Regions from separate parts of the Rhodobacter maritimus genome, predicted to be linked through region 3. Evidence: riboswitches for the same ligand, from Rfam matches in the RefSeq annotation. Region 3 holds a riboswitch; each other region holds the start of a gene.
The links. A riboswitch is a leader RNA that binds a small molecule or an ion and turns the genes downstream of it on or off. The one in region 3 is predicted to bind cobalamin.
Positions count from the first base shown of each region.

Region 1: linked by a shared signal. The riboswitch ahead of nrdH (glutaredoxin-like protein NrdH) and the one ahead of AC4PTO_RS14225 (TonB-dependent receptor plug domain-containing protein) in region 3 are both predicted to bind cobalamin.
Region 2: linked by a shared signal. The riboswitch ahead of AC4PTO_RS12050 (aromatic ring-hydroxylating oxygenase subunit alpha) and the one ahead of AC4PTO_RS14225 (TonB-dependent receptor plug domain-containing protein) in region 3 are both predicted to bind cobalamin.

Region 1 covers NZ_CM179095.1:97,058-106,976, reverse strand. Annotated here, with positions in the region: gene phnE (phosphonate ABC transporter, permease protein PhnE) at 1-6, opposite strand, end outside; gene phnE (phosphonate ABC transporter, permease protein PhnE) at 3-794, opposite strand; gene phnC (phosphonate ABC transporter ATP-binding protein) at 791-1,567, opposite strand; gene phnD (phosphate/phosphite/phosphonate ABC transporter substrate-binding protein) at 1,630-2,613, opposite strand; gene AC4PTO_RS00460 (hypothetical protein) at 2,635-2,775, opposite strand; cobalamin riboswitch at 2,878-3,070, shown strand; gene nrdH (glutaredoxin-like protein NrdH) at 3,167-3,388, shown strand; gene nrdI (class Ib ribonucleoside-diphosphate reductase assembly flavoprotein NrdI) at 3,392-3,850, shown strand; gene nrdE (class 1b ribonucleoside-diphosphate reductase subunit alpha) at 3,832-5,958, shown strand; gene nrdF (class 1b ribonucleoside-diphosphate reductase subunit beta) at 6,034-7,008, shown strand; gene AC4PTO_RS00435 (ABC transporter substrate-binding protein) at 7,245-8,834, shown strand; gene AC4PTO_RS00430 (ABC transporter permease) at 8,838-9,890, shown strand; gene AC4PTO_RS00425 (ABC transporter permease) at 9,887-9,919, shown strand, end outside.
Region 2 covers NZ_CM179095.1:2,359,878-2,369,796, forward strand. Annotated here, with positions in the region: gene AC4PTO_RS12020 (OFA family MFS transporter) at 1-568, opposite strand, end outside; gene AC4PTO_RS12025 (sensor histidine kinase) at 813-2,699, opposite strand; gene AC4PTO_RS12030 (sigma-54-dependent transcriptional regulator) at 2,768-4,117, opposite strand; gene AC4PTO_RS12035 (hypothetical protein) at 4,249-4,584, shown strand; gene AC4PTO_RS12040 (DUF5681 domain-containing protein) at 4,537-4,764, opposite strand; gene AC4PTO_RS12045 (hypothetical protein) at 4,652-5,275, shown strand; cobalamin riboswitch at 5,578-5,775, shown strand; gene AC4PTO_RS12050 (aromatic ring-hydroxylating oxygenase subunit alpha) at 5,898-7,136, shown strand; gene AC4PTO_RS12055 (FAD-binding oxidoreductase) at 7,141-8,211, shown strand; gene AC4PTO_RS12060 (cobyric acid synthase) at 8,236-9,681, opposite strand; gene lpdA (dihydrolipoyl dehydrogenase) at 9,897-9,919, opposite strand, start outside.
Region 3 covers NZ_CM179095.1:2,797,578-2,807,496, forward strand. Annotated here, with positions in the region: gene AC4PTO_RS14215 (ABC transporter ATP-binding protein) at 1-639, shown strand, start outside; gene AC4PTO_RS14220 (dipeptide ABC transporter ATP-binding protein) at 636-1,484, shown strand; cobalamin riboswitch at 1,576-1,773, shown strand; gene AC4PTO_RS14225 (TonB-dependent receptor plug domain-containing protein) at 1,904-3,784, shown strand; gene AC4PTO_RS14230 (ABC transporter substrate-binding protein) at 3,778-4,617, shown strand; gene AC4PTO_RS14235 (FecCD family ABC transporter permease) at 4,617-5,612, shown strand; gene AC4PTO_RS14240 (ABC transporter ATP-binding protein) at 5,609-6,361, shown strand; gene AC4PTO_RS14245 (adenosylcobinamide amidohydrolase) at 6,358-7,008, shown strand; gene AC4PTO_RS14250 (acetate/propionate family kinase) at 7,233-8,411, opposite strand; gene AC4PTO_RS14255 (bifunctional enoyl-CoA hydratase/phosphate acetyltransferase) at 8,408-9,805, opposite strand.

The DNA.
Region 1 (9,919 bases), 810 kb from region 3:
CGTCATAGCCGCTTCCTGATCTGGCCGCTGACACCTTCCGAGATCAGGATGGCCCCGACGATCACGATGGTGATGGCAAGCGCAAAGTCGTAATCATAGCGCCCGAAGGCATTGGCCAGCGTGGAGCCGATCCCCCCTGCCCCGACGATCCCCACCACGGCCGAGGCACGCAGGTTGCTGTCAAGCTGATAGATCGTCAGCCCGATCTGGCGCGGCATGATCTGGGGAAAGATCGCGTAGACCAACGTCGACAGATAGGGGGCACCGGCGGCGCGCATCGCCTCCACCTGGCCGAAGTCGATCTCTTCGATGCGCTCGGCCAGCATCTTGGCGACGAAGCCGATGGAATAGACGATCAGCGTCAGCACGCCCGCAAAGGGGCCAAAGCCCACGGCCTTCACAAAGATGATCGCCACGATCACCGGATGGAAGCTGCGCGCAAGGATGATGAGCGCGCGGCCCAGATAGAACACCGGCAGCGGCGCCACGTTGCGCGCCGCCGTGAAGGCGATCGGGATCGAGACCAGAACCCCGATCGCGGTGGCCAGAACCGCGATCTTCAGGCTTTCCAGAAAGCCGTCGATCAAAAGGCCGCTGCGCTCGAAGCTGGGGGGGAAGGCGCCGCCGAAGATGCGCCCGGCGCGGGTCAGCCCCTCGCTGATGCGGTTCCAGTCCACCGGCAGAGTGGCGACGACCCAGACGACATAGACCGCCACGCCAAGATAAAGCCCCCAGCGCAGCAGCGGGTTGGCGATGAAGGGCGGGCGGCGCCAGGTGTCGCGCGCCGTGCTCATGACGCGGCCTGCATGGCGCCGGCGCGGTCGGCGGCGGGGCTTCCGGAATAGATCTGCTCCATCGCGTCCTCGTCCAGGGCGCCGGGCAGGTCATCGAAGATGATCCGCCCGTAGCGCATACCGACGATCCGGTCGGTATAGGCCTTTGCCTCGTGCACGTTATGGATATTGATCACCACCGGCAGGCGCAGCTCGCGCGAGAGGTCGCGCAGAAGGCCCATGATCTGCTCGGATGTCTTGGGATCGAGCGAGGCCGTCGGCTCGTCCGCAAGAAGGATTTCGGGTTGCTGCATCAGCGCGCGGACGACGCCCACGCGCTGCCGCTCGCCGCCCGAAAGGGCATCGGCGCGCTTGTCGGCATAATGCGCGATGCCGACCCGCTCCATCAGTTCATAGGCGCGGCGGATATCCGCCGTGGGATAGCGCCGCATCACCGCCGCCCAGGTCGAGATATAGCCAAGGCGGCCGGATTGGACGTTCTCCATCACCGTCAGACGATCAACAAGGTTGAAGCCCTGGAACACCATGCCGATCTTGCGCCGTGCCGCGCGCAGCCCGCGTCCGCGCAGGCTTGTCAGTTCGGTGCCGTTCAGGACGATGCTGCCCGAGGTCGGTTCGACCAGCCGGTTGATGCAGCGCAACAGCGTCGACTTGCCCGCCCCCGACGAGCCGATGATCGACACGACGCTTTCCCCCTCGATCGTCAGGTCGAGATTCTTCAGCACCGGTTCGCCATCGCCGTAGCGTTTCACAAGATTGGTGATCTTCAACATCCAGATGCGCCCTCATGCCTGAACCCGGCCGTTTCCGGCCGGGTTGTCCGTGATTTGGCCGATCACTCGGCTGCAAGGCCCTCGGGCGTATACTGCACGCCATTGGCGGCCTGGATCTGGCGGATCACGGCCCACTGGTCCTGATAGGTGATGGGGATGAACTTGCTGACGCCCTGGAATTCCTCGCCCAGCGCGGTTCCGGCGAAATCATACGAGAAGAACGCCTCTTCGATCTTCGCCTTCAGTTCGGGGGTCAGGTCATGCGCATAGGTGTAAGAGGTGGTCGGGAACGGATCGCTTTCCCAGACGATGCGCACCTCGGCCGGGTCGTAAAGCCCGCGTTCGGCCATCCGTTCGACCACTTCCGAGGCCACGGGCGCGGCATCGTAATCCCCCGCGACCACCCCCAGCATCGACTGGTCGTGGCTGCCCGAATAGCTCACCTCGTAATCCTTGTCGGGTTCGACCCCGAGCGCGGGAAACAGCGCGCGCGGCGCAAGGTTGCCCGAATTCGAGGTGGGCGAGGTATGCGCCACCCGCTTGCCCGCCAGGTCGGGCATTTCCTTGATGTCGCTGTCCGCCTGCGTATAGACCTGCAGCGTATAGCCGAAGCGCCCATCATCCGAGCCCATGATCGCAAAGGGCACTGCGCCGGCAAGGTTCACCGCATAGGGCGTCGGCCCGGTCGAGAAACCCGCGATATGCAACCGGCCCGAGCGCATCGCCTCGACCTCGGCCGAGTTCGACTGCACCGCGAAGAACTGCACGTCCTTGCCGGTAACCGTTTCGAGATGGTCGATGAACGGCTGCCAGATATCTTCGTAGATCGCCGGGTCCTCCACCGGCGTATAAGCGAAGACCAGCGTGCCGGGGTCTTTCAACTGGCCCGCATCGGTCGGCGCATCGGCAACCATGTCGCCATCCGCATCGCAATAGATCGCATCAAGATCGCCACGGTTGGGGCAATCGCCCTGCGCCAGGACCGGGCCGGCCAAAAGCACGCCCGCCGCCACAAGCGTGACGCCGAAAATAGTTTCTCTGGGCATTATCGTCTCCTCCTCCGAAACTCATGCACAGGTGCTGTCGGCCATGCGGATGACAAGCGCAAAGCCTGCACCGGAACGCCAAGCTTGTATCATATTTTCCAGAGTCACAATCTTTGACTGCATTTTTTCAAAACCGGCCATCCCGCCGGGCAGGTCAGCCATATCCCGGGCCGGATACCTACCGAAAGCGCGCACATGGCGCCCGTATCCGCATAAGGTTGCCCGGCGCAACCACAGCATATTGACAGCGATGGTGCATCCCTATCTATATAGTGTTGCTTCGGTTCCATCGACTCGTGTCGGTGGCTAAGAGGGAAGCCGGTGAAATTCCGGCGCTGCCCCCGCAACTGTAAGCGGCGAGCAAGGCTGAACATGCCACTGGGACAAACCGTTCCGGGAAGGCCGGCCAAGCGATGACCCGCGAAGTCAGGAGACCTGCCGCAGCATGACAATGACCACGAACGGAGGGTTCGGGGGCGTGTTGAAGCGGACCGGCTTTCGCCCCTTTCCGCCTTCGCGTCCTCGACTTCAGGCACAGAACGAGAGGACCGAGATGAGCGTGACCGTCTATTCCAAACCCGCCTGCGTGCAATGCACCGCCACCACCCGCGCGCTGGATGCGCGGGGCATTTCCTATCACATCGTCGACCTGACCGAGGATGACGCCGCGATGGATCACGTCACCGGGCTTGGCTACCGGCAGGCCCCCGTGGTGGTGGCGGGCACGGATCACTGGTCGGGCTTTCGTCCCGACATGATCTCGCGCCTGGGCTGAACGATGGGTGCGGATCCGGTTGCAGGGCCCCCCGCTGCGGCGGGCGGGCCGGGGATCGTCTATTACTCCTCCCGCTCGGGCAATACGCAGCGCTTCGTCGCGCGGCTTGGCCTTCCGGCCCTGCGCATCCCGATTCGGGCCGGGGAGCCGATGCCCGCACCCGCGCGGCCCTATGTCCTGATCTGCCCCACCTATGCCGATGGCGCGGGGAACGGGGCGGTCCCCAAACAGGTGATCCGCTTCCTGAACGATCCCGCCCGGCGCGCCCTTCTGTGCGGGGTGGTCGGGTCGGGCAACCGCAACTTCGGCACGCTTTACGCCATCTCGGGCGACATCATCGCCCGCAAATGCAATGTCCCGCTGCTTTGCAAGTTCGAACTGGCGGGGTTCGAGACGGATATCGCCCGCCTGCGCGCGGGTCTGGAGAAACTGGGGAACGCGCCATGCTCGACGATGCCTTGAACGGTGTGCAGGATTACCACGCACTGAACGCGATGCTGAACCTTTACGATGCCGAGGGGAAAATCCGCTTCGATGCCGACCGCATGGCGGCGCGGCAGTATTTCCTGCAACATGTGAACCAGAACACGGTGTTCTTCCACTCGCTGGACGAGAAGCTGGGCTATCTGGTGGATGAGGGCTATTACGAGGCCGAAGTCCTTGACCAGTATTCGAAGAACTTCCAGCGCAGGATCTGGGATGCGGCCTATGCCCGCAAGTTCCGCTTCCCGACCTTCCTTGGCGCGTTCAAGTATTACACCTCCTACACGCTGAAGACGCGCGACGGGCAGCGCTACCTCGAACGCTATGAGGACCGCGTGGTGATGGTGTCGCTTGCGCTTGCACGCGGGGATGAGGGGCTGGCCATGTCCTTCATGGAGGAAATCCTGTCGGGCCGGTTCCAGCCCGCCACGCCCACCTTCCTCAATGCCGGCAAGAAGAACCGCGGAGAGCTGATCTCGTGCTTCCTGCTGCGCCTCGAGGACAGCATGGAATCGATCGGGCGGGGCATCAATTCGGCGCTGCAACTGTCCAAGCGCGGCGGCGGGGTGGCGCTTCTGCTCAGCAATATCCGCGAATACGGCGCCCCGATCAAAGGCATCGAGAACCAGTCCTCGGGCGTGATCCCGGTGATGAAGCTTCTGGAGGACAGCTTTTCCTATGCCAACCAGCTGGGCGCGCGGCAGGGCGCGGGGGCGGTTTACCTGAACGCCCATCACCCCGACATTCTGCGCTTTCTGGATACCAAGCGCGAGAATGCCGACGAGAAGATCCGCATCAAGACCCTGAGCCTTGGCGTGGTCATACCCGACATCACCTTCGAACTCGCCAAGAGAAACGCGGATATGTATCTGTTCTCTCCGCTCGACGTGGAGCGGGTCTATGGCCGGCCGCTGTCGGAAATCTCGATCACCGAGACCTACGACGAGATGGTCGACGACAGGCGCATCCGCAAGAAGAAGATCAACGCGCGCGCCTTCTTCCAGACGCTGGCCGAGATCCAGTTCGAATCGGGCTATCCCTACATCATGTTCGAGGACACGGTGAACCGGCTGAACCCCATTGCGGGGCGGATCAACATGTCGAACCTGTGCTCCGAGATCCTTCAGGTCAACGAGGCATCGGAATTCGACGAGGATCTGGGCTATCGCCATCTTGGCACGGATATCTCGTGCAATCTCGGATCGCTCAACATCGCGCAGGTGATGGATGGCAAGGCGCCGGGACGGACGGTGGAAACGGCGGTGCGCGCGCTGACCGCCGTGTCGGAAATGTCGGCCATCGACTGCGTGCCCTCGGTCCGGCGCGGCAATGACGAAAGCCACGCGATCGGGCTTGGCCAGATGAACCTGCACGGGTTCCTTGCCCGCGAGCGCATCCATTACGGCAGCCCCGAGGGAATCGAGTTCACCTCGGTCTATTTTGCGATGATATGCCATCACGCGCTTCGGGCGTCGAACGCGCTTGCGCGCGAAAAGGGGGAACGCTTTCGCGGCTTTGCCGACAGCACCTATGCAGACGGGTCGTTCTTCGAGAAATACGTCACGCGCGACTGGCTGCCGCAAAGTGCGAAGGTGGCGGCGCTTTTCGAGGGGATCGAGCTGCCGACCCGCGCCGACTGGGCGGCGCTGCGCGAGGCGGTGATGCGCGACGGGCTTTACAATCGCAACCTTCAGGCCGTGCCGCCCACCGGCTCGATCAGCTATATCAACAATTCGACCAGTTCGATCCATCCGATCGTCTCGAAGATCGAGATCCGCAAGGAAGGCAAGATCGGGCGCGTCTATTACCCCGCCGCCTACATGACGAACGACAATCTCGACTATTACCGCGACGCCTACGAGATCGGGCCGGAGGCGCTGATCGACACCTATGCGGCCGCGACCGAGCATGTCGACCAGGGGCTAAGCCTGACGCTGTTCTTCCCGGCCGAGGCCTCGACCCGCGATATCAACCGCGCGCAGATCCATGCGTGGAAGAAGGGGATCAAGACGATCTATTACGTCCGGCTGCGTCAGGCGGCGCTTGCCGGAACCGAGGTGCAGGGCTGCGTGTCCTGCGCGCTGTGAGAGGGATGGACGCGGGGGTTTTCCACCCCCGCACCCCCGGAGGATATTTCCGCGAAGATGAAGGAAGGGGCCGCGATGAAGGATATTGCGAAGGTGGTGACGGTGCCGCGGGCGGTGAACTGGAACCGGCTGTCCGACGACAAGGATCTGGAGGTCTGGAACCGGCTGACGGCGAATTTCTGGCTGCCTGAAAAGGTGCCGCTGTCGAACGACATTCCCAGCTGGGGCACGCTGACCGATGCCGAACGGCAGTTGACGATCCGGGTATTCACCGGGCTGACCCTTCTGGACACGATCCAGAACACGATCGGGGCGCCTTCGCTGATGCCCGATGCGCTGAGCCCGCATGAAGAGGCGGTGCTGAGCAACATCGCCTTCATGGAAGCGGTGCATGCGCGGTCCTATTCGTCGATCTTTTCGACGCTGTGCTCGACAAGGGAGGTGGACGAGGCATTTCGCTGGTCCGAGGAGAACCCGCATCTTCAGGCCAAGGCGCGCGCGATCCTGGAAACCTATGCGCCGGGGGGCGATCCGTTGAAGCGCAGGATCGCAAGCGTGTTTCTGGAAAGCTTCCTGTTCTATTCGGGCTTCTATCTGCCGATGTACTGGTCGAGCCGCGCCAAGCTGACCAATACCGCCGATCTGATCCGCCTGATCATCCGCGACGAGGCGGTGCATGGCTATTACATCGGCTACAAATTCCAGCGCGGCCTGGAGGCGCGCCCCGAGGCGGAGCGGCAGGCGTTGAAGGACTATGCCTTCGCCCTGCTGTTCGAGCTTTACGAGATCGAGGCGCAATATACCGAAGAGCTTTATGACGGCATCGGGCTGAGCGAGGATGTGAAGGTTTTTCTGCATTACAACGCCAACAAGGCCTTGCAGAACCTTGGCTTCGAGGCCCTGTTCCCGCCCGAGGCCTCGGAGGTGAATCCCGCGATCCTGGCCGCGCTGAGCCCCGACAGCGAGAACCACGATTTCTTCTCGGGCAGCGGGTCATCCTATGTGATCGGAAAGGCCGTCGCCACCGAGGACGAGGACTGGGATTTCTGAGCCCTTCCACGTCAGGCCAGCCCCGCGCATCCGCAATGGGGGCCTGCCCGAATTCCGGGCGGGCAGGCCCCGAGCGGCGGAACTTCTGCAAGGGGAATGCAGATTCGTGAAAAAGGCCGATGCTCGGCGCTTGACTCCAAATTTGACCAAGTAGTTAATCACAGCATCGAGAGGCGGGGATCAACCCGCCTCCGGGGCGCCCCGGGCGCCACCCACGCCAACAGTGAGGAAACCCCATGTTCCACAAACGACTACTGGCTTCGGGCGCGATTGCCGCCCTGCTCATCGGGTCCATGCCCCTGCGGGCCGAGACCCCGGCAGACACCCTGATCCAGGCCTGGTCGATCGACGACATCATCACGCTCGATCCTGCCGAGATCTTCGAATTCACCGCCTCGGAGATTGCGGGCAACAGCTACGAGACGCTGATCGGCTATGACCCGAAGGATGTGTCGGACATTTTCGGCAAGGCCGCGGAAAGCTGGACGATCTCGGAGGATGGCAAGACCATCAGCTTCACCATGCGCGAAGGGCGCAGCTTCGCCAGCGGCAACCCGATCACCGCCGAAGACGCGGTGTTTTCGCTGGTGCGTGCGGTCAAGCTTGATAAATCGCCCGCCTTCATCCTGACCCAGTTCGGGCTGAACGCCGACAATGTCGATGAGATGGTCGTGCAGACCGGGCCGATGACCTTCGATTTCAAAATGGATCAGGCCTATGCGCCCACGCTGGTGCTGTATTGCCTGACCGCGACCGTGGCGATGGTCGTGGACAAGAAACTGGTGATGGAGCACGAGGCGAATGGCGATTTCGGCTATGAATGGCTGAAGACGAACTATGCCGGCTCTGGCCCCTTTACGATCCGCGACTGGCGCGCCAACGAGGTCGTGGTGCTGGAACGCAACCCGAACTATTCGGGCGAGGCTGCCCCCATGGCCCGCGCCATCTATCGCCACATTCCCGAAACCGCGACGCAGCGCCTGCTTCTGGAAAAGGGCGATATCGACATCGCGCGCAACCTTGCGGCCGAGGATATCAAGGCGCTTGAGGGCAATGCCGACATCCGCATCGACAGCGGGGTCAAGGGCTCGATCTACTATCTTGGCATGAACCAGAAGAACGAGTTCCTCGGCAAGCCCGAGGTGCGGCAGGCGATGAAATACCTGGTCGATTACCAGACCATCGCCGACACGATCATGGCCGGAAAGGTCAAGGTCCATCAGGCCTTCCTGCCCGAGGGCTTCCTTGGTGCGCTGAATGACAACCCGTTCAGCCTGAATGTCGAGAAGGCCAAGGAGCTGCTGGCCGAGGCGGGCGTGCCCGACGGGTTCACCGTGACCATGGACACCCGCAACACCCCCGAGATCACCGCGATGGGCCAGGCCATCCAGCAAACCATGGCCGAGGCCGGGATCACGCTGGAACTGATCCCCGGCGACGGGCAGCAGACGCTGACCAAGTATCGCGCGCGCAACCACGATATCTATATCGGCCGCTGGGGGCCGGACTATCAGGATCCGCACACCAATGCCGATACCTTCGCGCGCAATCCCGACAACGCGGATGACGCGGCCTCCAAGCCGCTTGCATGGCGCAACGCCTGGGACATCCCCGAGATGACCAAGGCCGCCGATGCCGCCGTGCTGGAAAGCGATCCGGACAAGCGCGCCGAGATGTATCTGGCGCTTCAGAAGGAAAGCCAGGAGACCTCGCCCTTCGTCATCATGTTCCAGGAGATCGAGGTCCTGGGCATGCGCAACAACGTCGAGGGCTTCATCGTCGGCCCGTCGTTCAACGACAACTCCTTCGCGCATGTGACCAAGTAAGACATGGCAAACAAAACCAACAGGGGGCGCCGCGGCGCCCTCTGGCTGAAACGGACGGGCAGACTGGTCCTGACGGTTCTGGCCACCTTTTTGGGCCTTCTGATCGTGACCTTCATGATCGGGCGCATCGTGCCGGTCGATCCGGTGCTGGCGGTGGTGGGAGATCGCGCGCCGCAATCGGTCTATGATCGGGTGTTTCTTGAGCTCGGGCTGGACAAGCCGCTGTGGGAACAGTTCTGGATCTGGCTGAAGAAGGTTCTGGCGGGCGATTTCGGCACCTCTTTCCTGACCAAGAAACCGATCATCGACGATATCGCGCGGGTTTTTCCTGCAACGCTGGAACTGGCCACTGTGGCGATCGTCATCGGCACACTGGCGGGCATTCCGATGGGGGTCTGGGCGGCGGTGCGACAGGGCCGGCTTGTCGATCAGGTCGTGCGCGTTCTGGGGCTTGTGGGCTATTCGGCGCCGATCTTCTGGCTGGGCCTGCTGGGGCTTTTGGTATTCTACGCCAAGCTGGGCTGGGTTGCGGGGCCGGGGCGCATCGACATCGCCTATGAATATGCCTTCACGCCAAAGACCGGGCTATACCTTTGGGATACCGCGACGCAGGGCGCATGGGATGCCTTCGGCAACGCGCTGTCGCATATCATCCTGCCCGCCACGCTTCTGGGATATTTCTCGATGGCCTATATCAGCCGGATGACGCGCAGCTTCATGCTGGCCGAGCTGGGGCAGGAATATATCACCACCGCACGCGTCAAGGGCGTGCCGGAATGGCGCATCATCTGGCTTCAGGCGCTGCGCAATGCCGCTGTGCCGCTGGTGACGGTGATCGCGCTCAGCTATGCGGGGCTGCTCGAGGGGTCGGTGCTGACCGAGACGGTCTTCGCATGGCCCGGCCTTGGCCAATACCTGACCAACAGCCTGCAAAACGCCGACATGAACGCGGTGCTGGGCGGCACGCTGGTGATCGGGGCAATCTTCGTGGGGCTGAACCTCTTGTCGGATCTGCTTTACTCGATGCTGGACGCCCGGGTGCGGAGGACATCATGAGCACGCGCGAATGGCTTTTATCGGAACAA
Region 2 (9,919 bases), 440 kb from region 3:
GTTGAAACACGTTCAGCAGCCACCCCTTGACCGGGGCCGCGATCATCGCGCCGCCGCCAAAGCCCATGATGGCCATACCGGTCGCCATGCCACGCCGGTCCGGGAACCATCGGATCAGGGTGGAAACGGGAGACACGTAGCCAAGGCCCAGGCCACAGCCGCCAAGCACACCATAGCCCAAATAGATCAGCCAGAGCTGATGCATGGAAATCCCGAAGGAGCCGATGATGAACCCGCCGCCCCAAAGGAACGCGGCCACGACACCAACCATGCGCGGACCAACTTCTTCAAGCCACTTGCCCGCGAAAGCTGCGGCGAGGCCGAGAAAAACGATGGCCACTGAGAAGATCCAGACTACGGAACTGAGGCTCCAGTCGTCGGCACTTGATGCCACGACGCCCAGTTCGCGGGTCAGCGGCGGGTTGAAGACGGACCACGCGTAGACCGAACCGATGCACAGATGGATCGCGATGGATGCCGGCGGAACCCGCCAGCGGTTGAAGCCGGGTTCGGCGACGATGTGGCTCTTGTGTAGGAACCCCAGCGCACCGCCAGATGCGTTGCTCATTGTTCTAACCTCCCTTTCCGATCCGGACGGCGGCCTCCTACCGCGGGCCCGATTGGCGGCATGCGACCGCATGCCATGCCGCAGAAAGGAACACGAGGTCTTGCAAAGTCAAGATAAATATATAATTAAAACAACGGCTTAGACGGACACTTTGGCCACGAAACCGCCCTTGATACAGCCAAAACGGGACATTTTGTCCGGCCATCGGTCGCACAAGGGGGCAAACCGGGTCATTTTGTCCGGATCAGGTGTTTTCGGCGATTGGCAGGGAAACCTCGAACCGGCTGCCCCGGCCGGGGGTCGAGGAGACGGTGATACGCCCGCCGGCCTGGATGACGATCTGTTGAGAGATCGATAGGCCCAGTCCGGTGCCCTGCGCCTGTTTGGTGGTGAAGAAGGGGTCGAAGATGCGCGGCAGCACATCCGGCGCGATTCCGGTGCCCGTGTCCGCCACCGTAATCACGACGCAGGCCTCGCGGTCCGCGGTAGCCACGGTCAGCGTGCCGCCGCCAGGCATGGCGTGAATTGCGTTGAGGATCAGGTTGACGACGACCTGCTGCAACTCGGTCCGCGACATTCTGACGGCCGCAGCGCTCTCGAAGGCTGGCGCACAGGTGATGCCTGCGGCCTCGGCTTGATGCCGGGTCAGAACAAGGCAGTCGCGGACGACCTCGCCGGGGACAATCAGGTTACGGACGCCGGAATATTCCTCAGGCCGGGCGAATTGCAGAAGTTTCGAGACGATGACGCCGATCCGGTAGATCTGGTCGTCGATCAGGCGGAATTCCTCTGCCACGGCGTCGACCTCAGGGCCCAGGGTGCTGCGCGCCAGGTCGAGATTACCCTGGATCACCGCAACCGGGTTGTTGATTTCATGCGCGACCGAGGCCGTGATCTCGCCCACCGCGGCCAATTTCTCGGAAATGATGAGACGTTCGGTCGTGCGTTCCAGCCGCTGGTTGGCGGCCTGAAGGTCGCTGGTGCGTTCCGCGACGCGGGCTTCGAGGCTTTCGGCCCAGTCACGCAACTCCCGGTCGCGGGCCTGGAGACGGTCCAGCAGGTTGTCGAGGTGACCCGCGACCTGGGCGATTTCGTCGCCGACATCGGGCGGGTTGTTGCGCGCGGCAAGATCCCCCGCCTCGACCTTGGTAATGGTCCGTGTCATCGCCTCGAGCGGGCGAAAGATATGACCGGCCCAGCGCAGGAAGACCGGGACCGAGGCCAGCGCGATCAAAACGAAAGCCCCGCCAAGTATAAGGACCGAACTGCGCTTGGCATTGCGGAACGGAGTTTCGAGAAAGCCTACATAGAGCATTCCGACCCGTTCGCCGAAACTGTCATGGATCGGTTCATAGGCCGAGATGTACCAGTCGTTGACGACGAAGGCGCGGTCGAGCCACACTCGGCCCTCATCCAGCACTTGCGCCCGCACCTCGGCAGACACGCGGGTGCCGAGGGCGCGGACGTTCTCGAACAGGCGCACGTTGGTCGACACGCGCACATCCTCAAGAAACAGCGTCGCCGTGCCCTGGCTGCCTTCGGGCAGGCTTTGTTCGCGATAGACAAGGGCATTGATCGTGTCGATGAAATCGAGATTGCGGTTCAGCAGAACCCCGCCGACCAGCGCCGCGGCACGACCATCGGGCAGCGTCAGCGGGGCGGCGGAATGGATGATCATGCCGCGCGTTTCCATCGTCCGATCTGTCGGCACGGCGGCACGGGTCAGAACGAGCGGGATCTCGGCCTGTTCGGCCAGCCCCGGCGACAGGGCCTCCAGATCGGCGGCCTCCAGCACGTCCACCGCGCTGAGCAGGCTGCCGGTCAGCGCCGCTGCAATCACCGGCCAGTGCTGCGCCGTCGGCGCGGCCGTCTCGATCCGCAGGAAATCGAGCCCCAGCCGGTCCCGCTCGCGCTCCAGGAAGGCCGCCGTGACACCCGTGCCAAGTGCGTCCTGCATAGCGACGGAGCGGGCGACGGCATCGATCTGTTCGCCCGACAATTCGACCAGGCGGGCAAGATACTGGTCGGCGATGGTCAGGTCGCCCGTGACCTTGTTCACAAGGATGTCGTCTACCTTGTTCGACCAGCGCCACATCGTCCCGCCCAGAAGCACCGGCAGCAAAACAAGCATCGGCATAAGCGCAATGACGAGAAGTCGAACCCGCACGGAACCGAGGAAGGCCGCCAGCCGCGACACCGTCAGAGGCCCCAGGCCGCGCATTTGCGATCGATGGTCTTGCGCGAAATCCCCAGCCTGCGGGCGGCTTCCGTCCGGTTTCCGTCCATTGCCTCAAGCGCGCGCAAGATCTCGCGCTTCTCGGTTTCCTCCAGCGGGGTAATGTCCTGGGCCGGGCGGATTTCGCCGAGGGTTTCAACGGGAAAACGACCAAAGATCAACGCCCGTTCCACGAAATTGTGCAACTCGCGGATATTGCCCGGCCAGTCATGGCGCAGCATGGCTGACCGAACGGCAGGGGGCATTTCGAGCTGTGGCAGGTTCAGTGCGGCAGAGATCTCCGTCTGAAACAGGTCCGCCAGGTCCAAAAGGTCGGTTCCCCGGTCCTTGAGCGGCGGCATCTCGATTTCGATCACGTTGAGCCGGAATAGAAGGTCCTCTCGGAACCGGCCCTCGCGCACGGCCTCGTCCAGCGCGCCGGTAGATGCAATCACGAAGCGCAGATCGAGTTGCACATCGCGCTCCGTGCCGACCGGGCGGATCACCCCATCCTCAAGCACCCGCAATAGCGCGGTCTGCGCATTGGTCGCCAACTCGCTGACATCGTCCAGAAATACGGTCCCGCCCGATGCCGAGGCCAACAGCCCCTCGCGCCCGGATTGCGCACCCGGGAAGGCGCCTGCGGTATGACCGAAAAGTTCGAATTCGATCATGTCCTCGGGAATCGCACCACACTGGATCGGCACGAAGGGCGCACTGCCGCGCCCTGAATGGCTATGGATGTGACGCGCGGCAACCTCCTTGCCGGACCCGGACGGCCCCATGATCAACACCGGTGTCGACAGAGGTGCGACCCTTTCCAGAAGACGCCGCACCTCGGTGATGACCTCTGAAGATCCGATCAGTTCCCTGCGCCGCGTGCCTTGCGCGGCCGTTTCAAGCTCGCGCCGCAGCAGAAAATTCTCTCGTCGCAGGGCCGCCATTTCTAGGCAACGTCGCAGCGCGTTCAGGATCTGGTTCGAGCGGAAGGGCTTGACCAGGAAATCGGACACCCCCGCACGCAACGCCTCGATGGCGGTCTGAAGGTCGGCATAGGCGGTGATCATGATCGTGTCGGTAAAACCGCCGCCTTCGCGCTGCGCGTGCAGCCAGTCGAGGCCCTTCTGGCCGGGCATGATGTTGTCCAGCACCAAGATGTCGTATTGGCGAAAGGACAACAGGCGCTCTGCCTTTGCGGCGTCGGGCGCCTCATCCACGGCCCGACAAAGCGGGGCTAGCGTCTTGACCAGGAAATGTCGCATGCCGGGTTCGTCATCCACGACAAGGATACGCGCGCCCGCAAGAAGATCATCCCGCTGGTTGGATCGCGTCATCACCCTCTTGTCCCATGTCTGACCTGATTCCGTTCGCCCCATCAAGCGCAGCAAAAGGGCGATTGGCAAGTCGGCGAGCCCCGCGCCTGTATCGTTCTGCGCCGCTGCCTTCGAAACCAGCGGCGCCCGTGATGTCTCTGGGCAGTCACGCATCTGCCAGCGAGCGGCCCGCGCATTTCCACGACAGATCAGTAAAGTACACCGCACGCGCCACTACCGCCCCCCGGCCTTTTGCGGCCGACCAGTCGGTGCCCGGCGTCGCCGACCTGCCGGACCTGCTCCCCCATCCTGATCAGATTATCATCGACATACAAAAGGGCACTGCAAGGATTGTCGGCCCTTGCAAGAAGGACGAGAAAGCAGAGTGGGACCGGCAGGTCGGCGATGCGGCGCCGGGCGCCAACATGAAGTTCGGCGCCTCACTCCGTATTGTAGGTAATGGCCGTTGCATGGCATGCGTCATCTAGCGCCGGGCTGGCACGTTCCGTTGACAAAAGAAGTTTGGCCAAAAGCCGCTGCGACCGATGCTGACCCTTGGCAGTGTTGACCGCCAACGAGCGGATGATGACCTGCGCCATCGGCACGGTGATCGAGCGGTCCCCGTACCTGACAGGGATCGTCCGGCAGGCTTCATCAAGGATACCTATCTCGTACTTCTTCGCGGCACCAGACACGCTTGAGCCGGGGCTGCGGCTCTCTTTGACAATCCGCCGCTTGTCCGCCATCCCGAAGTTCCGGCGACCACTGTTCTTGTTCGACCCGCGCGGACGAAATGTAGCGATGTTCGTCACTGCTCATATGTTCAGAGGCCCCGCCGCATCGCCCGAGCAGCTTACAAGTCAGCCACGGATCCTCGTGTTTGAACTTTGCCCGCCAACTCCCGAATCGCTTCAGCGGCAACCCGAGCGCCTCGCAGTATTCCCTTTGCGTCAACGTGCTGTCACGCCTGCCCCGGATATACGCCCGCCAGAGCGCCTCAAGTTCATCGCGTTTTGTCTTGTTCACTCGCGGCAGCAACATCTTCTTCATCACAGACATCGCCGTGAAAAGAAGACCGAAACTGCCGCCAAGCCGTCAAGTGTGCGTTCCCTGTCCGCTTATTTTCTCCTGACCCTTTCCCTGTTGTCACACGCAGACACTTTCCACTCAGCACATTGAAATGACGCCGTTAACCTGGGCAGGAATCAACTCTGCCGCTCGAAACACGCCGATTCCCCTGTAAGTTCTTTGCAAACAGGAACGAGGGCGGCAGAGGGGGGGATCTGAAGGAACCGCGACCACCACCATCTCCCCTTAACTCATGAATTTTGCTGGACCCCACCCGTCCTGATCGGTGCATGCGCGGCTCTGTTCGTGGCCCGTACTGCAGTCGGAGGCTTGTTTTCGGAAAGCGATCTGTCGACTTGTCGAAATATGGCGACATCAGGTCGCAACCATAAAAGGTATATTTCGAATCCCGATTAAGTCTGGCGTTGCAAGGTGCCGCTGGGAACGGCGGAGAATTGGGAAGCCGGTGCAAACCCGGCGCTGCCCCCGCAACGGTAACGGGAAGGGGCGCGACATCAGGCCACTGGGGGCACCCCCCCGGGAAGGCGTCGCGCCTTTGGTCGACGGACCGATCCCGCAGCCCGGAAACCAGCCTTGCAGAAAGACATCAGGCCGCGGTGGGCGGCGGGCGATGCGTGCGTGCCGGGCCTGGCCTTGCACGCCCGGTATTTCCCGAGTTCGCCGTTTCACGAAGATCACCCGTGCGGGGAGGCACGGACCAGCGAGGACAAAGATGCTGAGCCAGAACCAGATCGCCGCCGAACTTGCCGCGCGGCAAAAGAGCTTCTCCCTTTCGCGCAATCTCTATTGCGATCCGGGCGTCTATCAGGCCGACCTGGAACATGTCTGGTATCGGGAGTGGCTGTTCGCCCTGCCCGCCTGCGCCTTGCAGAAGGCCGGCGATTACCAGACCGTTCAGGTCGGCGCCTATCCGGTGATCGTGGTCAAGGGCGGCGACGGGCGGATCCGCGCCTTCCACAATGTCTGCCGCCACCGCGGGCAGCGCCTGTGCTCCAAGGTGTCGGGGAACGCGCCCAAGCTTGTCTGTCCCTATCACCAGTGGACCTATGAGCTGGACGGCAAGCTTCTCTTTGCCCGCGACATGGGCGACGGGTTCGACGCCTCGAAATACGGGCTGAAAAAGGTCCATTGCGTCGATCTGTCGGGCATCATCTATATCTGCCTGGCCGAGGTGCCGCCCCCGATCGCCGAACTGGCCAAGGCCGCCGGGGCCTATCTGGCGCCCTCGGGGCTGGCGGATGCGAAGGTGGCCTTCACCTCGACCATCATCGAGAACGGCAACTGGAAACTGGTGATCGAGAACAACCGCGAATGCTATCACTGCGGCGGGGCGCATCCCTCGCTGTGCCGGACCTATTCGGACAATCCCAAGATGACGGCGATGGACGGGCCGAACTCGGCCAGCCCGGACATCCTTGCCCACTGGCAGCGCTGCGAGGCGGCGGGCCTGCCCTCGCGCTTCGTGAACCATCCGCAGATGCAGTGGCGGCTGGCGCGCATCCCGCTGCTCAACAATGCCGAAAGCTACACGATGAGCACGAAGGCCGCGGTTTCCAGACGGATGGGGCAGATGCCGTTCAACGACGCGGGCAGCCTGCTGATGTTCCACTACCCCAACACCTGGAACCACTTCCTGGCCGATCACGCCATCGTATTCCGCATGCTGCCCGTCAGCCCCACCGAGACCGAGGTCACGACCTTCTGGCTGGTAAACAAGGAGGCCACGGAAGGGGTGGATTACGACCTCAAGACCCTGACCGAAGTCTGGCTTGCCACCAATGACGAGGACCGCCAGGTCGTCGAGGAAAACCAGGCCGGGATCCGCTCGCCCGCCTATGAGCCGGGCCCCTATTCGCCCCTTCAGGAGGAGGGCGTGATCCAGTTCACGGACTGGTATTGCGCGGTGATGGCCGGGCGCCTTGCGTCCCAGCCCGTTCAGGCGGCGGAGTAAGCCCATGCCGCAGCTCAACTGGATAGCCAAGCCCTGGTCCGATACCGAGCAGCTGGAATGCGCCATGGTGGTGCCCGAGGCCGGCGATACCGCAACCTTCACCTTCCGCGCGCCTTCGGGCGCGTGGTTCGACTATCAGCCCGGACAGTTCGTGACGCTGGACCTGCCGGTTCCGGGCGGGAACGTCCAGCGCACCTACACGATCTCGTCCAGCCCGTCGCGGCCGCTGTCGCTTTCGGTGACGGTCAAGGCGCAGGCCGACAGCATCGGCACGCGCTGGATGCTGGACCACTTGAAGCCGGGGATGCGGATCAAGGCCTATGGCCCGAACGGCATCTTCAGCGCGCATCGTCACCCGGCGCGGAAATACCTGTTCATCTCGGCCGGGTCGGGCATCACGCCGATGATGTCGATGACGACATGGGCCTGGGATTCGGGTGAGATGCCCGACATCATCTTCGTCCATGCCGCCCGCCGCCCGTCAGAAATCATCTTCCGCGAACGGCTGGAACAGTTCGCCAACCGCGTGCCGGGCCTGGAGTTGCGCTTCACCGTCGAAGAGCCCGACCCCTTCCGCACCTGGTATGGGTTTCAGGGGCGGCTGAACCAGATCATGCTGGGCCTGATGGCGCCCGATTACCTTGAGCGCGAGGTGTTCTGCTGCGGACCCGAGCCCTTCATGCAGGCCGTGCGCGACATGCTCAACGCGCTTGGCTTCGACATGGAGCATTACCATCAGGAAAGCTTCGGCGCGCCCGTCAGGACCGAGGCCGAGGCGATCGAGATCGACGACGTGGTGCCCGATGCCGACACCCGCGCCGAGATCGTCTTTGCCGCAAGCGGCGTCTCGGCGCGCTGTGCGGAAACCGACACCGTTCTGGCGGTGGCCAAGGGGGCGGGGCTGAACGTCCCGTCGGGCTGCACCTTCGGGCTCTGCGGCACCTGCAAGGTGCGCAAGACCGCGGGCGAGGTCCACATGGTCCATAACGGCGGCATCAGCGACGAGGACGTGGCCGAGGGCTGGATCCTTGCCTGCTGCGCGAACCCGATCGGGAAAGTGACCGTCGAGGTCTGATCCCCGGACCGGCCTGCCGGGCCCTCAGCGCGCAAGCGCCAGAAGGCCCGGCACGTCCAGATGCGCCTCGAGATGCGCGGCAAGCGCATCAAGCACCTGCTCGATCCCTTCGGAATAGGCCAGCCCGGAGGCCGTGGCACCCAAGCCCCGCAGGAAGGCCGCGCGGAAGGCATCGTCGGTGAACATGCCGTGCAGATAGCTGCCCGTCACGCGCCCGTCCGCCGACACCGCCCCTTCGGCCCGCGCCCCGGCCATGGCGAAGGGGCGCGCGCAATCGGGGCCGTCGGTCCGGCCGATGTGGATTTCATAGCCCGAGACGCTCAGCCCGCTGGCGCAATGGGTGACGCGGCGTTCGGTCAGGCGCTTGTCGGGCGTCATCACCGTGTCGACCGCAAGCAGGCCAAGGCCCGCATCCTCGCCCGCCGGCCCCTCGATCCCTTCGGGGTCGCGCAGCGTCCGGCCAAGGATCTGATAGCCGCCGCAGATGCCAAGGACATGCCCGCCGCGCCGCCGATGCGCGGCCAGATCGACATCCCATCCCTGCGCGCGCAGAAAGGCCAGATCGCCGCGCGTCGATTTCGAGCCGGGGATGATCACCAGACGCGCATCGCCCGGAATGGCGCGGCCGGGCAGGACCATTTCCACCGTCACGCCCGGTTCCTGCCGAAGCGGATCGAGATCGTCGAAATTCGCAATCCGCGACAGCGCGAGGCAGGCGATCTTCACCCCGCTGCCGCGCCCGTTATCGCTCAGGTCCAGTGCATCCTCGGCCGGAAGGCGCCCGGCATCGGCGAACCACGGCACCACGCCGAAGCCGCGCCAGCCGGTGCGCGCGCCGATCAGCGCATAGCCATCGTCGAAAAGCCGCGGATCGCCGCGGAACTTGTTGACCAGAAAGCCCTCGATCATCGCGGCGTCCCGCGCATCGAGGATGGCCTGCGTGCCCACGATCTGCGCAATCACCCCGCCCCGGTCGATATCGCCGGCCAGGATGACGGGCACATCGGCCGCGACGGCAAAACCCATATTGGCGATGTCGGCCCGGCGCAGGTTCACCTCGGCCGGGCTTCCCGCGCCTTCGACGATCACCAGATCCGCCCGCGCCCGCAGCCGCTGATAGCTTTCCATCACCGCCGCCATCAGCCGGGGCCTGAGCAGCCGGTAATCGGCCGCCTGCGTGCTGGTCAGGCGCCGCCCCTGCACCACCACCTGCGCCCCCATGTCGGTTTCGGGCTTCAGCAGGACCGGGTTCATGTCGGTATGCGGCGCCACGCCCGCCGCCAGGGCCTGAAGCGCCTGCGCGCGACCGATCTCGCCCCCGTCCTCGGTCACGGCGGCATTGTTGGACATATTCTGCGGCTTGAACGGCAAAACGCCGAGGCCGCGCAGCCGCGCCGCGCGGCACAGCCCCGCCACCAGCATCGACTTGCCCACATTCGAGCCGGTTCCCTGAATCATCACCGTGCGCATGGCCGGCCCCTTCCGTGGAAACCCGGCGCGATCCGGGCCGCAGGCTCGGCATGTTTCCCCCGGCCGCCTTCCCCGCAGATGCGGATTTCGTCGATCATCTGGGCAGCACTCCCTGGCAGGTTGGCGGGCTGGCATTGCCGACGCCGGCATCCGCTTTCCCTCTAAGCCAAGCCGCGTGGAAACGCGATAGGCAGCGGGTGGCATGCCGGCCCAACTCAGATATGCAGCGCATGGCCAA
Region 3 (9,919 bases):
ATGACCTTCGACGGCCGGAACCTTCTGGCGATGACGCCCGCAGAGCGCCGCCGCCTGATCGGACGCGAGATCACCATGATCTTCCAGGAACCGATCGCCTCGCTGAACCCGTCCTTCACGGTGGGCTTCCAGATCGAGGAGGTGCTGCGGCTGAACCTCGGGATGGACCGCAGGGCCGCACATGCCCGCGCGCTGGAACTGTTCCGCGCCGTCGGCATCCCCGAGCCGGAAAGCAAGCTGAAGGCCTATCCGCACCAGATGTCGGGCGGGCAGTGCCAGCGCGTGATGATCGCCATGGCGATCGCCACGAATCCGCGGCTGCTGATTGCGGATGAGCCGACCACCGCGCTGGATGTCACGATCCAGAAGCAGATCCTCGATCTGCTGATGAAGCTTCAGGAAACCCACGGCATGGCGCTGATCCTGATCACGCATGACATGGGCGTGGTGGCGGAAACCGCCGACCGGGTGGTGGTGCAATACAAGGGCCGCAAGATGGAAGAGGCCGACGTGCTGCGCCTGTTCGAAGCGCCGCAGCATCCCTATACCCGCGCGCTGCTTTCGGCCCTGCCGGAAAACGCCACGGGCGACCGGCTGCCCACCGTCTCGGAATTCATGGCCGCGGAGGGCGCAGAATGAGCATCGTCGTCGAAGGCAAGGCCGTGACGCAGGACTATCACGTCCCCGGCGGCATGTTCGCCAGGGCCAGGACCGTGCGCGCCGTGAAGGGCGTGGATTTCACCGTCGAGAAGGGCAAGACGCTGGCCATCGTGGGCGAAAGCGGCTCGGGCAAGTCCACCCTCGCGCGGATCGTGGCGCTGATCGACGCGCCTTCCGGCGGGGTGCTGAAGATCGAGGGGCAAGAGGTCGATATCGGCCGCAAGCGCCTGACATCGCAGATGCGCTCCAAGGTGCAGATGGTGTTCCAGAACCCCTATGGCAGCCTCAACCCGCGCCAGAAGGTGGGCGACGTGCTGATGGAACCGCTGCAACTCAACACCTCCCTGCCCGCCTCCGAGCGGCGCGAGCGCGCCGAGGCGATGCTGGCCAAGGTCGGTCTCGCGCCCGAGCATTTCAACCGCTATCCGCACATGTTCTCGGGCGGCCAGCGGCAGCGCATCGCGATTGCGCGCGCGCTGATGCTGAACCCCACGCTGCTGGTGCTGGACGAACCGGTCTCGGCGCTGGATCTGTCGGTTCAGGCGCAGGTTCTCAACCTGCTGGCCGATCTTCAGGAAGAGTTCGAGCTGACCTATGTCTTCATCAGCCATGACCTGTCGGTGGTGCGCTATATCGCCGACGACGTTCTGGTGATGAACCAGGGCGAGGCCGTGGAGCAGGGCACGCGCGAGGCGGTTTTCGCCGATCCGCAGCACCCCTATACACGCCAGCTTTTCGCCGCGACGCCGATCACCTCGGTCGAGACGATCCGCGCCCGCGTCGAACGCCGCCGCGAGATCCTTGCCGCGCGCCACGCCGGCTGAACCGCTGATGCGCCACCTTTCCGGGGGCCATATGGGCCCCTGGGATGATGGCCGCACCCGGAGTCTCTTGACAGCGGCGTGGCGCTTCTCCATTCACTGAACCTGCTTCGGTTCCGGCGCCCATCGCCGGTTCAAGAGGGAATGCGGTGCGCCCGACGGGCAATGCCGCGGCTGCCCCCGCAACTGTAAGCGGCGAGCGACGGTGGAAATGCCACTGGGGAGTTCCCCGGGAAGGCCACCCAAGCGACGACCCGCAAGCCAGGAGACCTGCCGGAGCGATCACCCATGTCCTGCGCGGGGTGCGCATGGGCAGCGGCCTTCCGCAGTGGTGACAGTCACCGTCTGTGGTGGGCTGTTGTCGGGCCTTTTCCACGGATGAACCTGTTGGCGGGCATGTCCCGTGTTGGAAAGGCTTGGAAATGAACCGGTCCCATCTTTCACTCATTGCAGTCATGGCGGTCATCGCACCGCAAACCGGCGCGGCGCAGGACGCCTTCGCGCTTGATCCCATCGTGGTTTCGGGCGGGCTGTCGCCGATCGCGGCCGATGCCTATGGGCGCGCCTACAGCGTGCTGACGGGCGACCAGATCGCGGCGCGCGGGCTGAGCACCGTGCAGGACGCCCTGCGTGCCATGCCCGGCGTGTCGGTCACCTCGACCGGCACAAATGCGACCGCCGTGCGCATTCGCGGCGCCGAGGCCAATCATACGCTGATCCTGATCGACGGGGTCGAGGCCCGTGGCGGCGGGGCAGACTACAACCTGTCACTGCTCGAAGCCGCCAATATCGAACGGATCGAGGTTCTGCGCGGCCCGCAATCGGTGTTCTACGGCTCGGCCGCCTCGGCGGGCGTCATCAACATCATCACCCGCAAGGGCGACGGCGGGCTGCATTATGGCGGCATGGTCGAGGCGGGCAGCGGCCATGCGATCCAGGGCTATGTCACCTGGCGCGGCGATCGCGGCGGGATCGCCCTGAACGTCGCCGAGCGCGATGACGAGGGCTATGACTATTCCGGCGATGGCGGAGAGAAGGACGGCACCAAGCGGCGCAGCCTTCAACTTTCGGGCGACTGGCGCGCAACGGACACCGTGAAACTCGGCTTCAACCTGCGTCGTTCGGACGAGGATTACGATTTCGACGGCAACAGCTACACCGCGACCTCGGCCGATGAATATGTCATCGACATGAGCACTGAAACCAGCAGCACAAGGGAAGTCGCTGGCCAGATCTGGACCGAGATCGAAACCTTCGGCGGACGCGTGATGCACCGGCTGAGCTACGATTCCGTCGAATATGATCAAAGCTTCGATCAGGCTATCGGGCCTTATGAACTGAACGGCAAGACGGCAGCGTGGAAATACCGCATGGGCGTTTCGCTGGACGGCCAGCCCGTCGCCAGCGCCAACCATCTGCTGAACGTGCTGGTCGAGCGGCAGAAGGAATACGATTCCAACAGCTATTCGGCCGAACGCAGCCGCCGGACCAATTCCTACGCGCTGGAATATCGCGGGCATCTGGACATGGGGCTGGATATTCAGGCAGGCCTGCGGCACGACAATATCGACGCGGGCGCGGATTTCACCGGCTGGAACCTGGGCCTGTCCTATGAGCTGCCCAACCTGCCGGTGCGGCTGCATGCCTCGGCCGGGCGCGCGCAGGTCTTCCCGACCTTCATCGAGCTTTATGGCTTTCCGGGTTATTCCGTGGCCAATCTTGGCCTTGGACCGGAAACCAACGAAGGCTTCGACATCGGTTTCGAGACCGAGCTTCTGGGCGGGCGCGGCGTGATCGACGTGACCTATTTCAACGAACGCATCGCCGATTTGATCGCCAGCGGCAGCTGCGGCCCCGATTTTTGCAGCGTCAACGTGCCCGGCAAAAGCCGCCGCGAGGGGGTAGAGATCGCGGGGCGGCTGCAGGCGACCGACCGGCTCGGCTTCGGGCTGAGCTATACCTATCTCGATATCGAGGTGGCCGACCCCACCATGACCGTGCGCCGCCCGCGCCACGAGCTGGGCCTGACCGCCGATCTCGAAACCTTCGGCGGGCGGGGCAACGTCACCGCCAGCCTGCGCCACGTTGCGGGACTGAAGGATCGGGAATCGTGGAGCTTCCCGGCGACGGTTACCGAGATGCCCGCGTTCACCACGGTCGACCTCGCGGCAAGCTACGACCTGACCGACAGCATCGCGCTGACCGGCCGCGTGGTGAACCTGTTCGACAAGGACTATTCCGAGGCCTGGGGCTATCCCGCGCGCGGCCGCACCGCCTATGTGGGCCTCAGCGCGAAATGGTGATCCGGGCGCTCATATGCGCCTTGCTGGCGGGGCTTGCCCCCGCCCTTCCCGCCGCGGCCGGTGACGCGCCGCGGCGTGTGGTGTCGATGAACCTGTGCACCGACCAGCTTGCGATGATGCTTGCCGAACCCGGCCAGCTGATTTCCGTCTCAAACCTTGCGCGCGATCCGGTATCGTCGGCCATGGTCGATGAGGCCGGGGCCTATCCCGAAAACCACGGCGCCGCAGAAGAGGTCTTTCTGCTGAAGCCCGATCTGGTGCTGGCGGGCAGCTACACCAACCAGGCCGCGACCGCGCTCTTGCGCCGCCTTGGCGTGCGGGTCGAGGTTCTGGACCCCGCGACCAGCATGGAAGACGTGCATGCCGGCATCCTTGCTGTTGGCCGTGCCCTTGGCCAAGAGGATGCCGCGACGGACATGGCCGCGCGCTTCGAGGCCGATCTTGCCGCGCTGCGTGCCGCGCCGGCCTCGGGGTTGCGCGCGGCGCTTTACTACGCGAACGGCTACAGCCTGGGCGACCAGACCCTGGCGGGCCAGATCCTGGCCAGCGCCGGCTTTGCCAATGTCACGGCCGAGGCGGGGTTGTCCTCGGGCGGGTTCCTGCCGCTGGAGGTTCTGATCGTGTCGAACCCCGATCTGGTGATTCAGGGCGACCGCTATCCCGGCGCCGCGCGCGCCGAAGAGCTGCTGGATCATCCCGCCCTGTCGGCGCTTGGCCCGCAACTGCCGCGCGGCGCCCTGGCCGATCGTGACTGGATCTGCGGCACGCCCCATGTGCTTCGGGCCGCGGCCGACCTGCGCGCCGCGCAGGCCACCCTGCACGGGGGGCATTGATGCGGCTTCCCTATCCCGCCCTGATCGCATTGCTGACGGCGCTGGTCGCGCTCATGTTCGCGGCCTCGCTGCTGATCGGCCCGGCCGCGATCGGCCTGTCCGACAGCCTCGGCGCGCTTTTCCGCGGCGAGGGAGAGGCCGTCACGCTGGTGATGCGCGAGGTGCGCCTGCCCCGCGCGATCCTCGGGCTGTTCGTGGGCGGCGCGCTTGGCCTGTCGGGGGCGATGATGCAGGGCATGCTGCGCAACCCGCTGGCCGAACCGGGGCTGATCGGCACCTCGGCTTCGGCCGCGCTCGGGGCGGTGATCGCAATCCAGACCGGGCTTGCCGCGGCCTTCACGCTGGCCTTGCCGCTGGCTGCCCTGGCCGGTGCGATGGTCTCGGTCGCGCTGATCCTTGCGCTTGCCGGGCCGCGCGGCACCACGCTGGTGCTGATCCTTGCCGGGATCGGGATTTCCGCAATGGCGGGGGCGCTGACCTCGCTTGTGCTGAACCTCTCGCCCAATCCCTTCGCCGCAAGCGAGATCATGTTCTGGATCATGGGCTCGCTTGCCGATCGTTCCATGGTGCATGTCACGCTTGCGCTGCCTTTCATGGTGCTGGGCATCGCGCTTGCGCTGCCCGTCGCGCGCGGGCTGGACGCGCTGACATTGGGCGAGGATGCGGCGGCTTCGATGGGCGTGCGGGTGGGGCGGCTGCGGGTCCTGCTGGTGGTATCGGCGGCGGCGCTTGTCGGGGCGGCGACGGCCGTTGCGGGGGCCATCGGCTTCGTCGGCCTTGTCGTGCCGCATCTGCTGCGCCGCGCGGTGGGCGCACGCCCCGCCCTTCTGCTGCCGGCCTCGGCGCTTGGCGGCTCGGCGATGGTTCTGGCCGCCGATATCGCCGTGCGACTGATCGCGCCGGACCGCGACCTCAAGCTGGGCGTGCTGACCGCGCTGGTCGGGGCGCCCTTCTTCCTGCACCTGATCCTGCGCAGCCGGAAGGAGGTGCTATGAACCTTCTGGAAACCCGCGACCTGGGCGTCTCGCGCGGTCCCTGCCCGGTCCTGCATGGTATCACGCTGCGCGTCGCACCGGGCGAATTCGTGGGACTGCTTGGCCCCAATGGCGCGGGCAAGACCACATTCCTGCGCGCGGCGCTCGGCCTGATCGCATCCAGCGGCCAGTCCTCGCTTGCCAGCCTGCCGCAGGGCGAACGCGCGCGCGCCGCGTCGTTTCTTCCACAGGGGCGCGAGATCGCCTGGCCGATGCCGGTCGAGGCGGTCGTCGCACTTGGCCGCACCGCCCACCCTTCGGCCACCCGCGCCACCGACCGCGCCGCGGTCGAACGCGCGCTTGCCCGGATGGGGCTTGAGGGGCTGCGCCACCGCTCCGCCACCGAGCTTTCGGGCGGCGAGCAGGCCCGCACCCTGATCGCCCGCGCCCTGGCGCAGGAAGCCCCGCTTCTTCTGGCCGACGAACCGACCGCCGGGCTGGACCCGGCCGCACAGATCGCGGTGATGGAAACCTTCGCGGATCTGGCCGCGGCGGGCGGCGCGGTCATCGCCTCGTTGCACGACCTTGGCCTTGCGGCGCGCCATTGCACGCGGCTGATCCTGCTGCACCGGGGCACGCTTGCCGCCGACGGTCCCCCGCGCGCGGTCCTGACGCCCGACAACCTTGCGCGGGTCTTCGGCATCCGCGCGCGGCTGGAAGACACCTCCGACGGGCTGGTCTTTCAACCCCTGGGGCGCATCGCGCCGTGAAGATCCGCTGCGCCCGCCCCTGGCTGGAGGCCGATCTTGGCGCCCTGCACCGCGTGATCAGCTGGGCCGTGCATCGCCCCGGTCTGGTCCATGCCCGCCATATCCTGTGGCGCGAGGTGCGCAATGCCGACCTGACGCCCGAACTGGAGGTGACCGGCTGGCTTCGGTCCGAGCTGGATGCGCGCGATGCCACCGATGCGGTCTGCCTGCTGACCTCGCGCGATATCCGCGCCCATCACCACGCCACGGCCAGCGAGGCCGGGCTGCGGGTCGAGGCGCTTGCCACGACCGGATTGTCGAATGCCGAGGCCGTGGGCGCGCGGGTCGACCGGCGCGGGCATGACTGGGGCACGATCAACATCGCCGTGCAGGTCCACGCGGCGCTGAGCGAACCCGCCCTTCTGGAAGCGCTGAGCATCGCGGCCGAGGCCCGCACCGCCGCGGTGATGGATGCGGGCTTCGACCTGCCCACCGGCCGCGCCACCGGCACCGGAACCGATTGCATCGCGCTTGCCGCCCGGATCTCGGGCGAGGCGCTTCCTCATGCGGGGCTGCACACCGATCTGGGGGCCGCACTTGGCCGCGCGGTGCGCGACGCGGTGGCGGCGGGCGCGCAGGAATGGATGGCGACGGTGCGGCGGCGCTAAAGCTCGATCGAAAGCCGCTTGATCATCCGGTCACGCTTGCGCAGGGCTTCGCGCGTGCGGCGCGGCGGACGCGGAACCTCCGGTCAACACTTCGCTTTGCAGCACAGCTTCACCACTGTCGCAAGCGCGCGTCCCTTATCCGGGTCATCGGGCCGACCGGCAGGTCGGGCCTATAGAAACCACCTCTTGCGCCGATAATAATAGATTAAAAACAACACGATATGTCAGGAAGCGCCGCCGCGCGACAGCATCGCATTGGCCGCGCGTGCAATTACCAGATCCTCTTGCGTCGGGATCACAAGAACCCGGACCCGCGAATGGCGGGTGCTGATCTCAAAGGCGTTTTCGGCGTTTCGCCCCTCGTCCAACTCGATCCCGATCCAGTCGAGATTGACGCAGACCCGGCGCCGGACAAGGCGCGAGTTCTCTCCGATCCCGCCGCAGAAGACCAGCGCGTCCAGCCCGCCCAGCGCCGCGGCAAGGCCGCCCAGCTCGCGCCGGATGCGGAACACGAAATACTCGATCGCATCGCGGGCGGACTGGCGGTCCGAGGCCTCCAGCTCGCGCATGTCATTGGTCAGCCCCGACATGCCCAGAAGGCCCGAGCGCCGGTAAAGCAGATCGGCGATCTCATCGCCGCTCATACCCTCTTGCTGCAACAGATAGAGCAGCACCCCCGGATCGATCTGCCCCGAGCGCGTGCCCATCGGCAACCCGTCCAATGCCGAAAACCCCATGGTCGAGGCGATGGAACGCCCGTTCAGCAGGCCGCACATCGAGGCGCCGTTGCCCAGATGCGCGACCACCACCCGCCCGGCATGCAAAAGCGGCGCGACACGGGCCAGCTCGCCCGAGATGTATTCGTAGCTCAGCCCGTGAAAGCCATAGCGCCGCACGCCCTTGTCGTAATAGGCGCGCGGCAGGGCGAAGGTGTCGTTCACGAAGGGGTGGTTGCGGTGGAATGCCGTGTCGAAACAGGCCATTTGCATTGCGTCCGGAAAGGCCGCCATCGCGGCGCGCACCCCCGCCAGGTTATGGGGCTGGTGCAGGGGCGCAAAGGGCGACAGGCTTTCAAGCCGCGCGATCACCTCGGGGGTGATCCCGGTCGGGCGGTCGTAGAACAGCCCGCCATGCACGATGCGATGGCCCACCGCGTCAATCCGGACATGGCCAAGGCGCGCGCCAAGCTCTGACAGGATCGCGGCCATCGCGCCCGCATGATCGTGCAACCCCTCGGGCGGCAGCGCGGCCCTTTCGGCCGCCCCTTCCCCGGCCGCGATCGTCAGGCACGCATGGGCGCTGCCGATCCGCTCGGCATTGCCCGAGACAAGGCAGGTGTCATCCTCGAAAACCGCGAACTTGATCGTGGACGAGCCCGCGTTCACCGTCAGGACATGGCTCATGCGGTGCGTCCCGGCGTGGCGATGCAGCGCTGGAAATGGATCGCCGCCACCGCGCAGGAGGCCAGCCGCGCCATCGAACTGTCCGAGCGCGAATTCAGGATCACCGGCACGCGCGCCCCAAGCATCAGGCCCGCCGCCTCGGCATGGCTGATATAGCTGAGCTGCTTGGCCAGCATGTTGCCCGCATCAAGGTTCGGCACGACAAGGATCTCGGCCTGGCCCGCCACCTCGGAGCGCAGCCCCTTGGTGCGCGCCGCGGCCAGATCGACGGCATTGTCCATCGCCAGCGGCCCGTCGACCAGCCCGCCCTTGATCTGGCCCCTCTCGGCCATCTTCGACAAGAGCGCCGCATCGATCGAGGACTGGATCGCGGGATTGACGGTTTCCACCGCCGACAGCACGCCGACCTTCGGCACCTCGATCCCGAGCGAGATCGCAAGGTCGATGGCGTTCTGCACGATATCGACCTTGGCCTCGAGGTCGGGGGCGATGTTGATCGCCGCGTCCGAGATCAGGATCGGGTGGGTGACGCCGGGCACATCCATCACGAAGATATGGGTGAAACGGCGCCCGACACGCAGGCCGGTGTCGCGGTCCAGCATGGCGCGCAGCAGATCGTCGGTATGCAGATGCCCCTTCATCACCGCACCCGCCCGCCCCTCATGCACGAGGGCGCAGGCGATCCGCGCGGCCTCGAACCCGGATTGCGCGGGGATCACCTCAAGGCCCGACAGATCGGCGCCAAGCTTTTCGGCCGTGGCCGAGATCCGCCCCGGCTCTCCGATCAGGATCGGCGTGATCAGGCTTTCGCGCGCTGCCAGAAGCGCGCCGCCAAGCGAGTTCTCCTCTTCCGGGCAGACCACGGCGGTCGCAAGTTCCGGCAGCGGCCGCGCGCGGTCGAGGATATCCTCGAAATGGCGGTGGCGCTGCACCACGAGGCCGGGCAGGTTCGCATCGTCGAAAGACAGCCGCCGGGGGGGCGCGATCACCTGCGCCTCGCCGGTGACGATCAGGGCGTCATCCGAAATGCGCCGCACCTCGGTTGCAAAGGTCACAAGGCCGTCTGTTTCCTTGGACAGGACGCGCACGCGAACCACCAGCTCTTCGTTGGCATGGGCGCGTTCGAAGAAGGTGAAGCTCTGCTTGCGGTAAAGCGTGCCGGGGCCGGGCAGCTGCATTCCCAGAACCGTTGCGATCAGCGCCCCCACGAACATGCCGGGCGCAATTTCGTCGGGTTTGCCGTCGCCGTTGCCGTCGACCCGCGGCAGGTGCATCGGATTGTGATTACCCGACGCCGCCGCGAAGACATAAAGGTCATCCGCCGTGATCAGGCGACGCATCTCGGCGCTGTCGCCGGGCTGCAATTCGTCGAAGGTGCGGTTCTTCAGGATCACTTGGTCCCCGATTCTGATGCAGTTACAACCGTTCGCCCCCCCTCCCGCAGCCTAGGTAAGCGTCCTTTCCCTTGACGTAAAGGTCCGTGAGGCGGACGCGACGCCGCAGGTGGC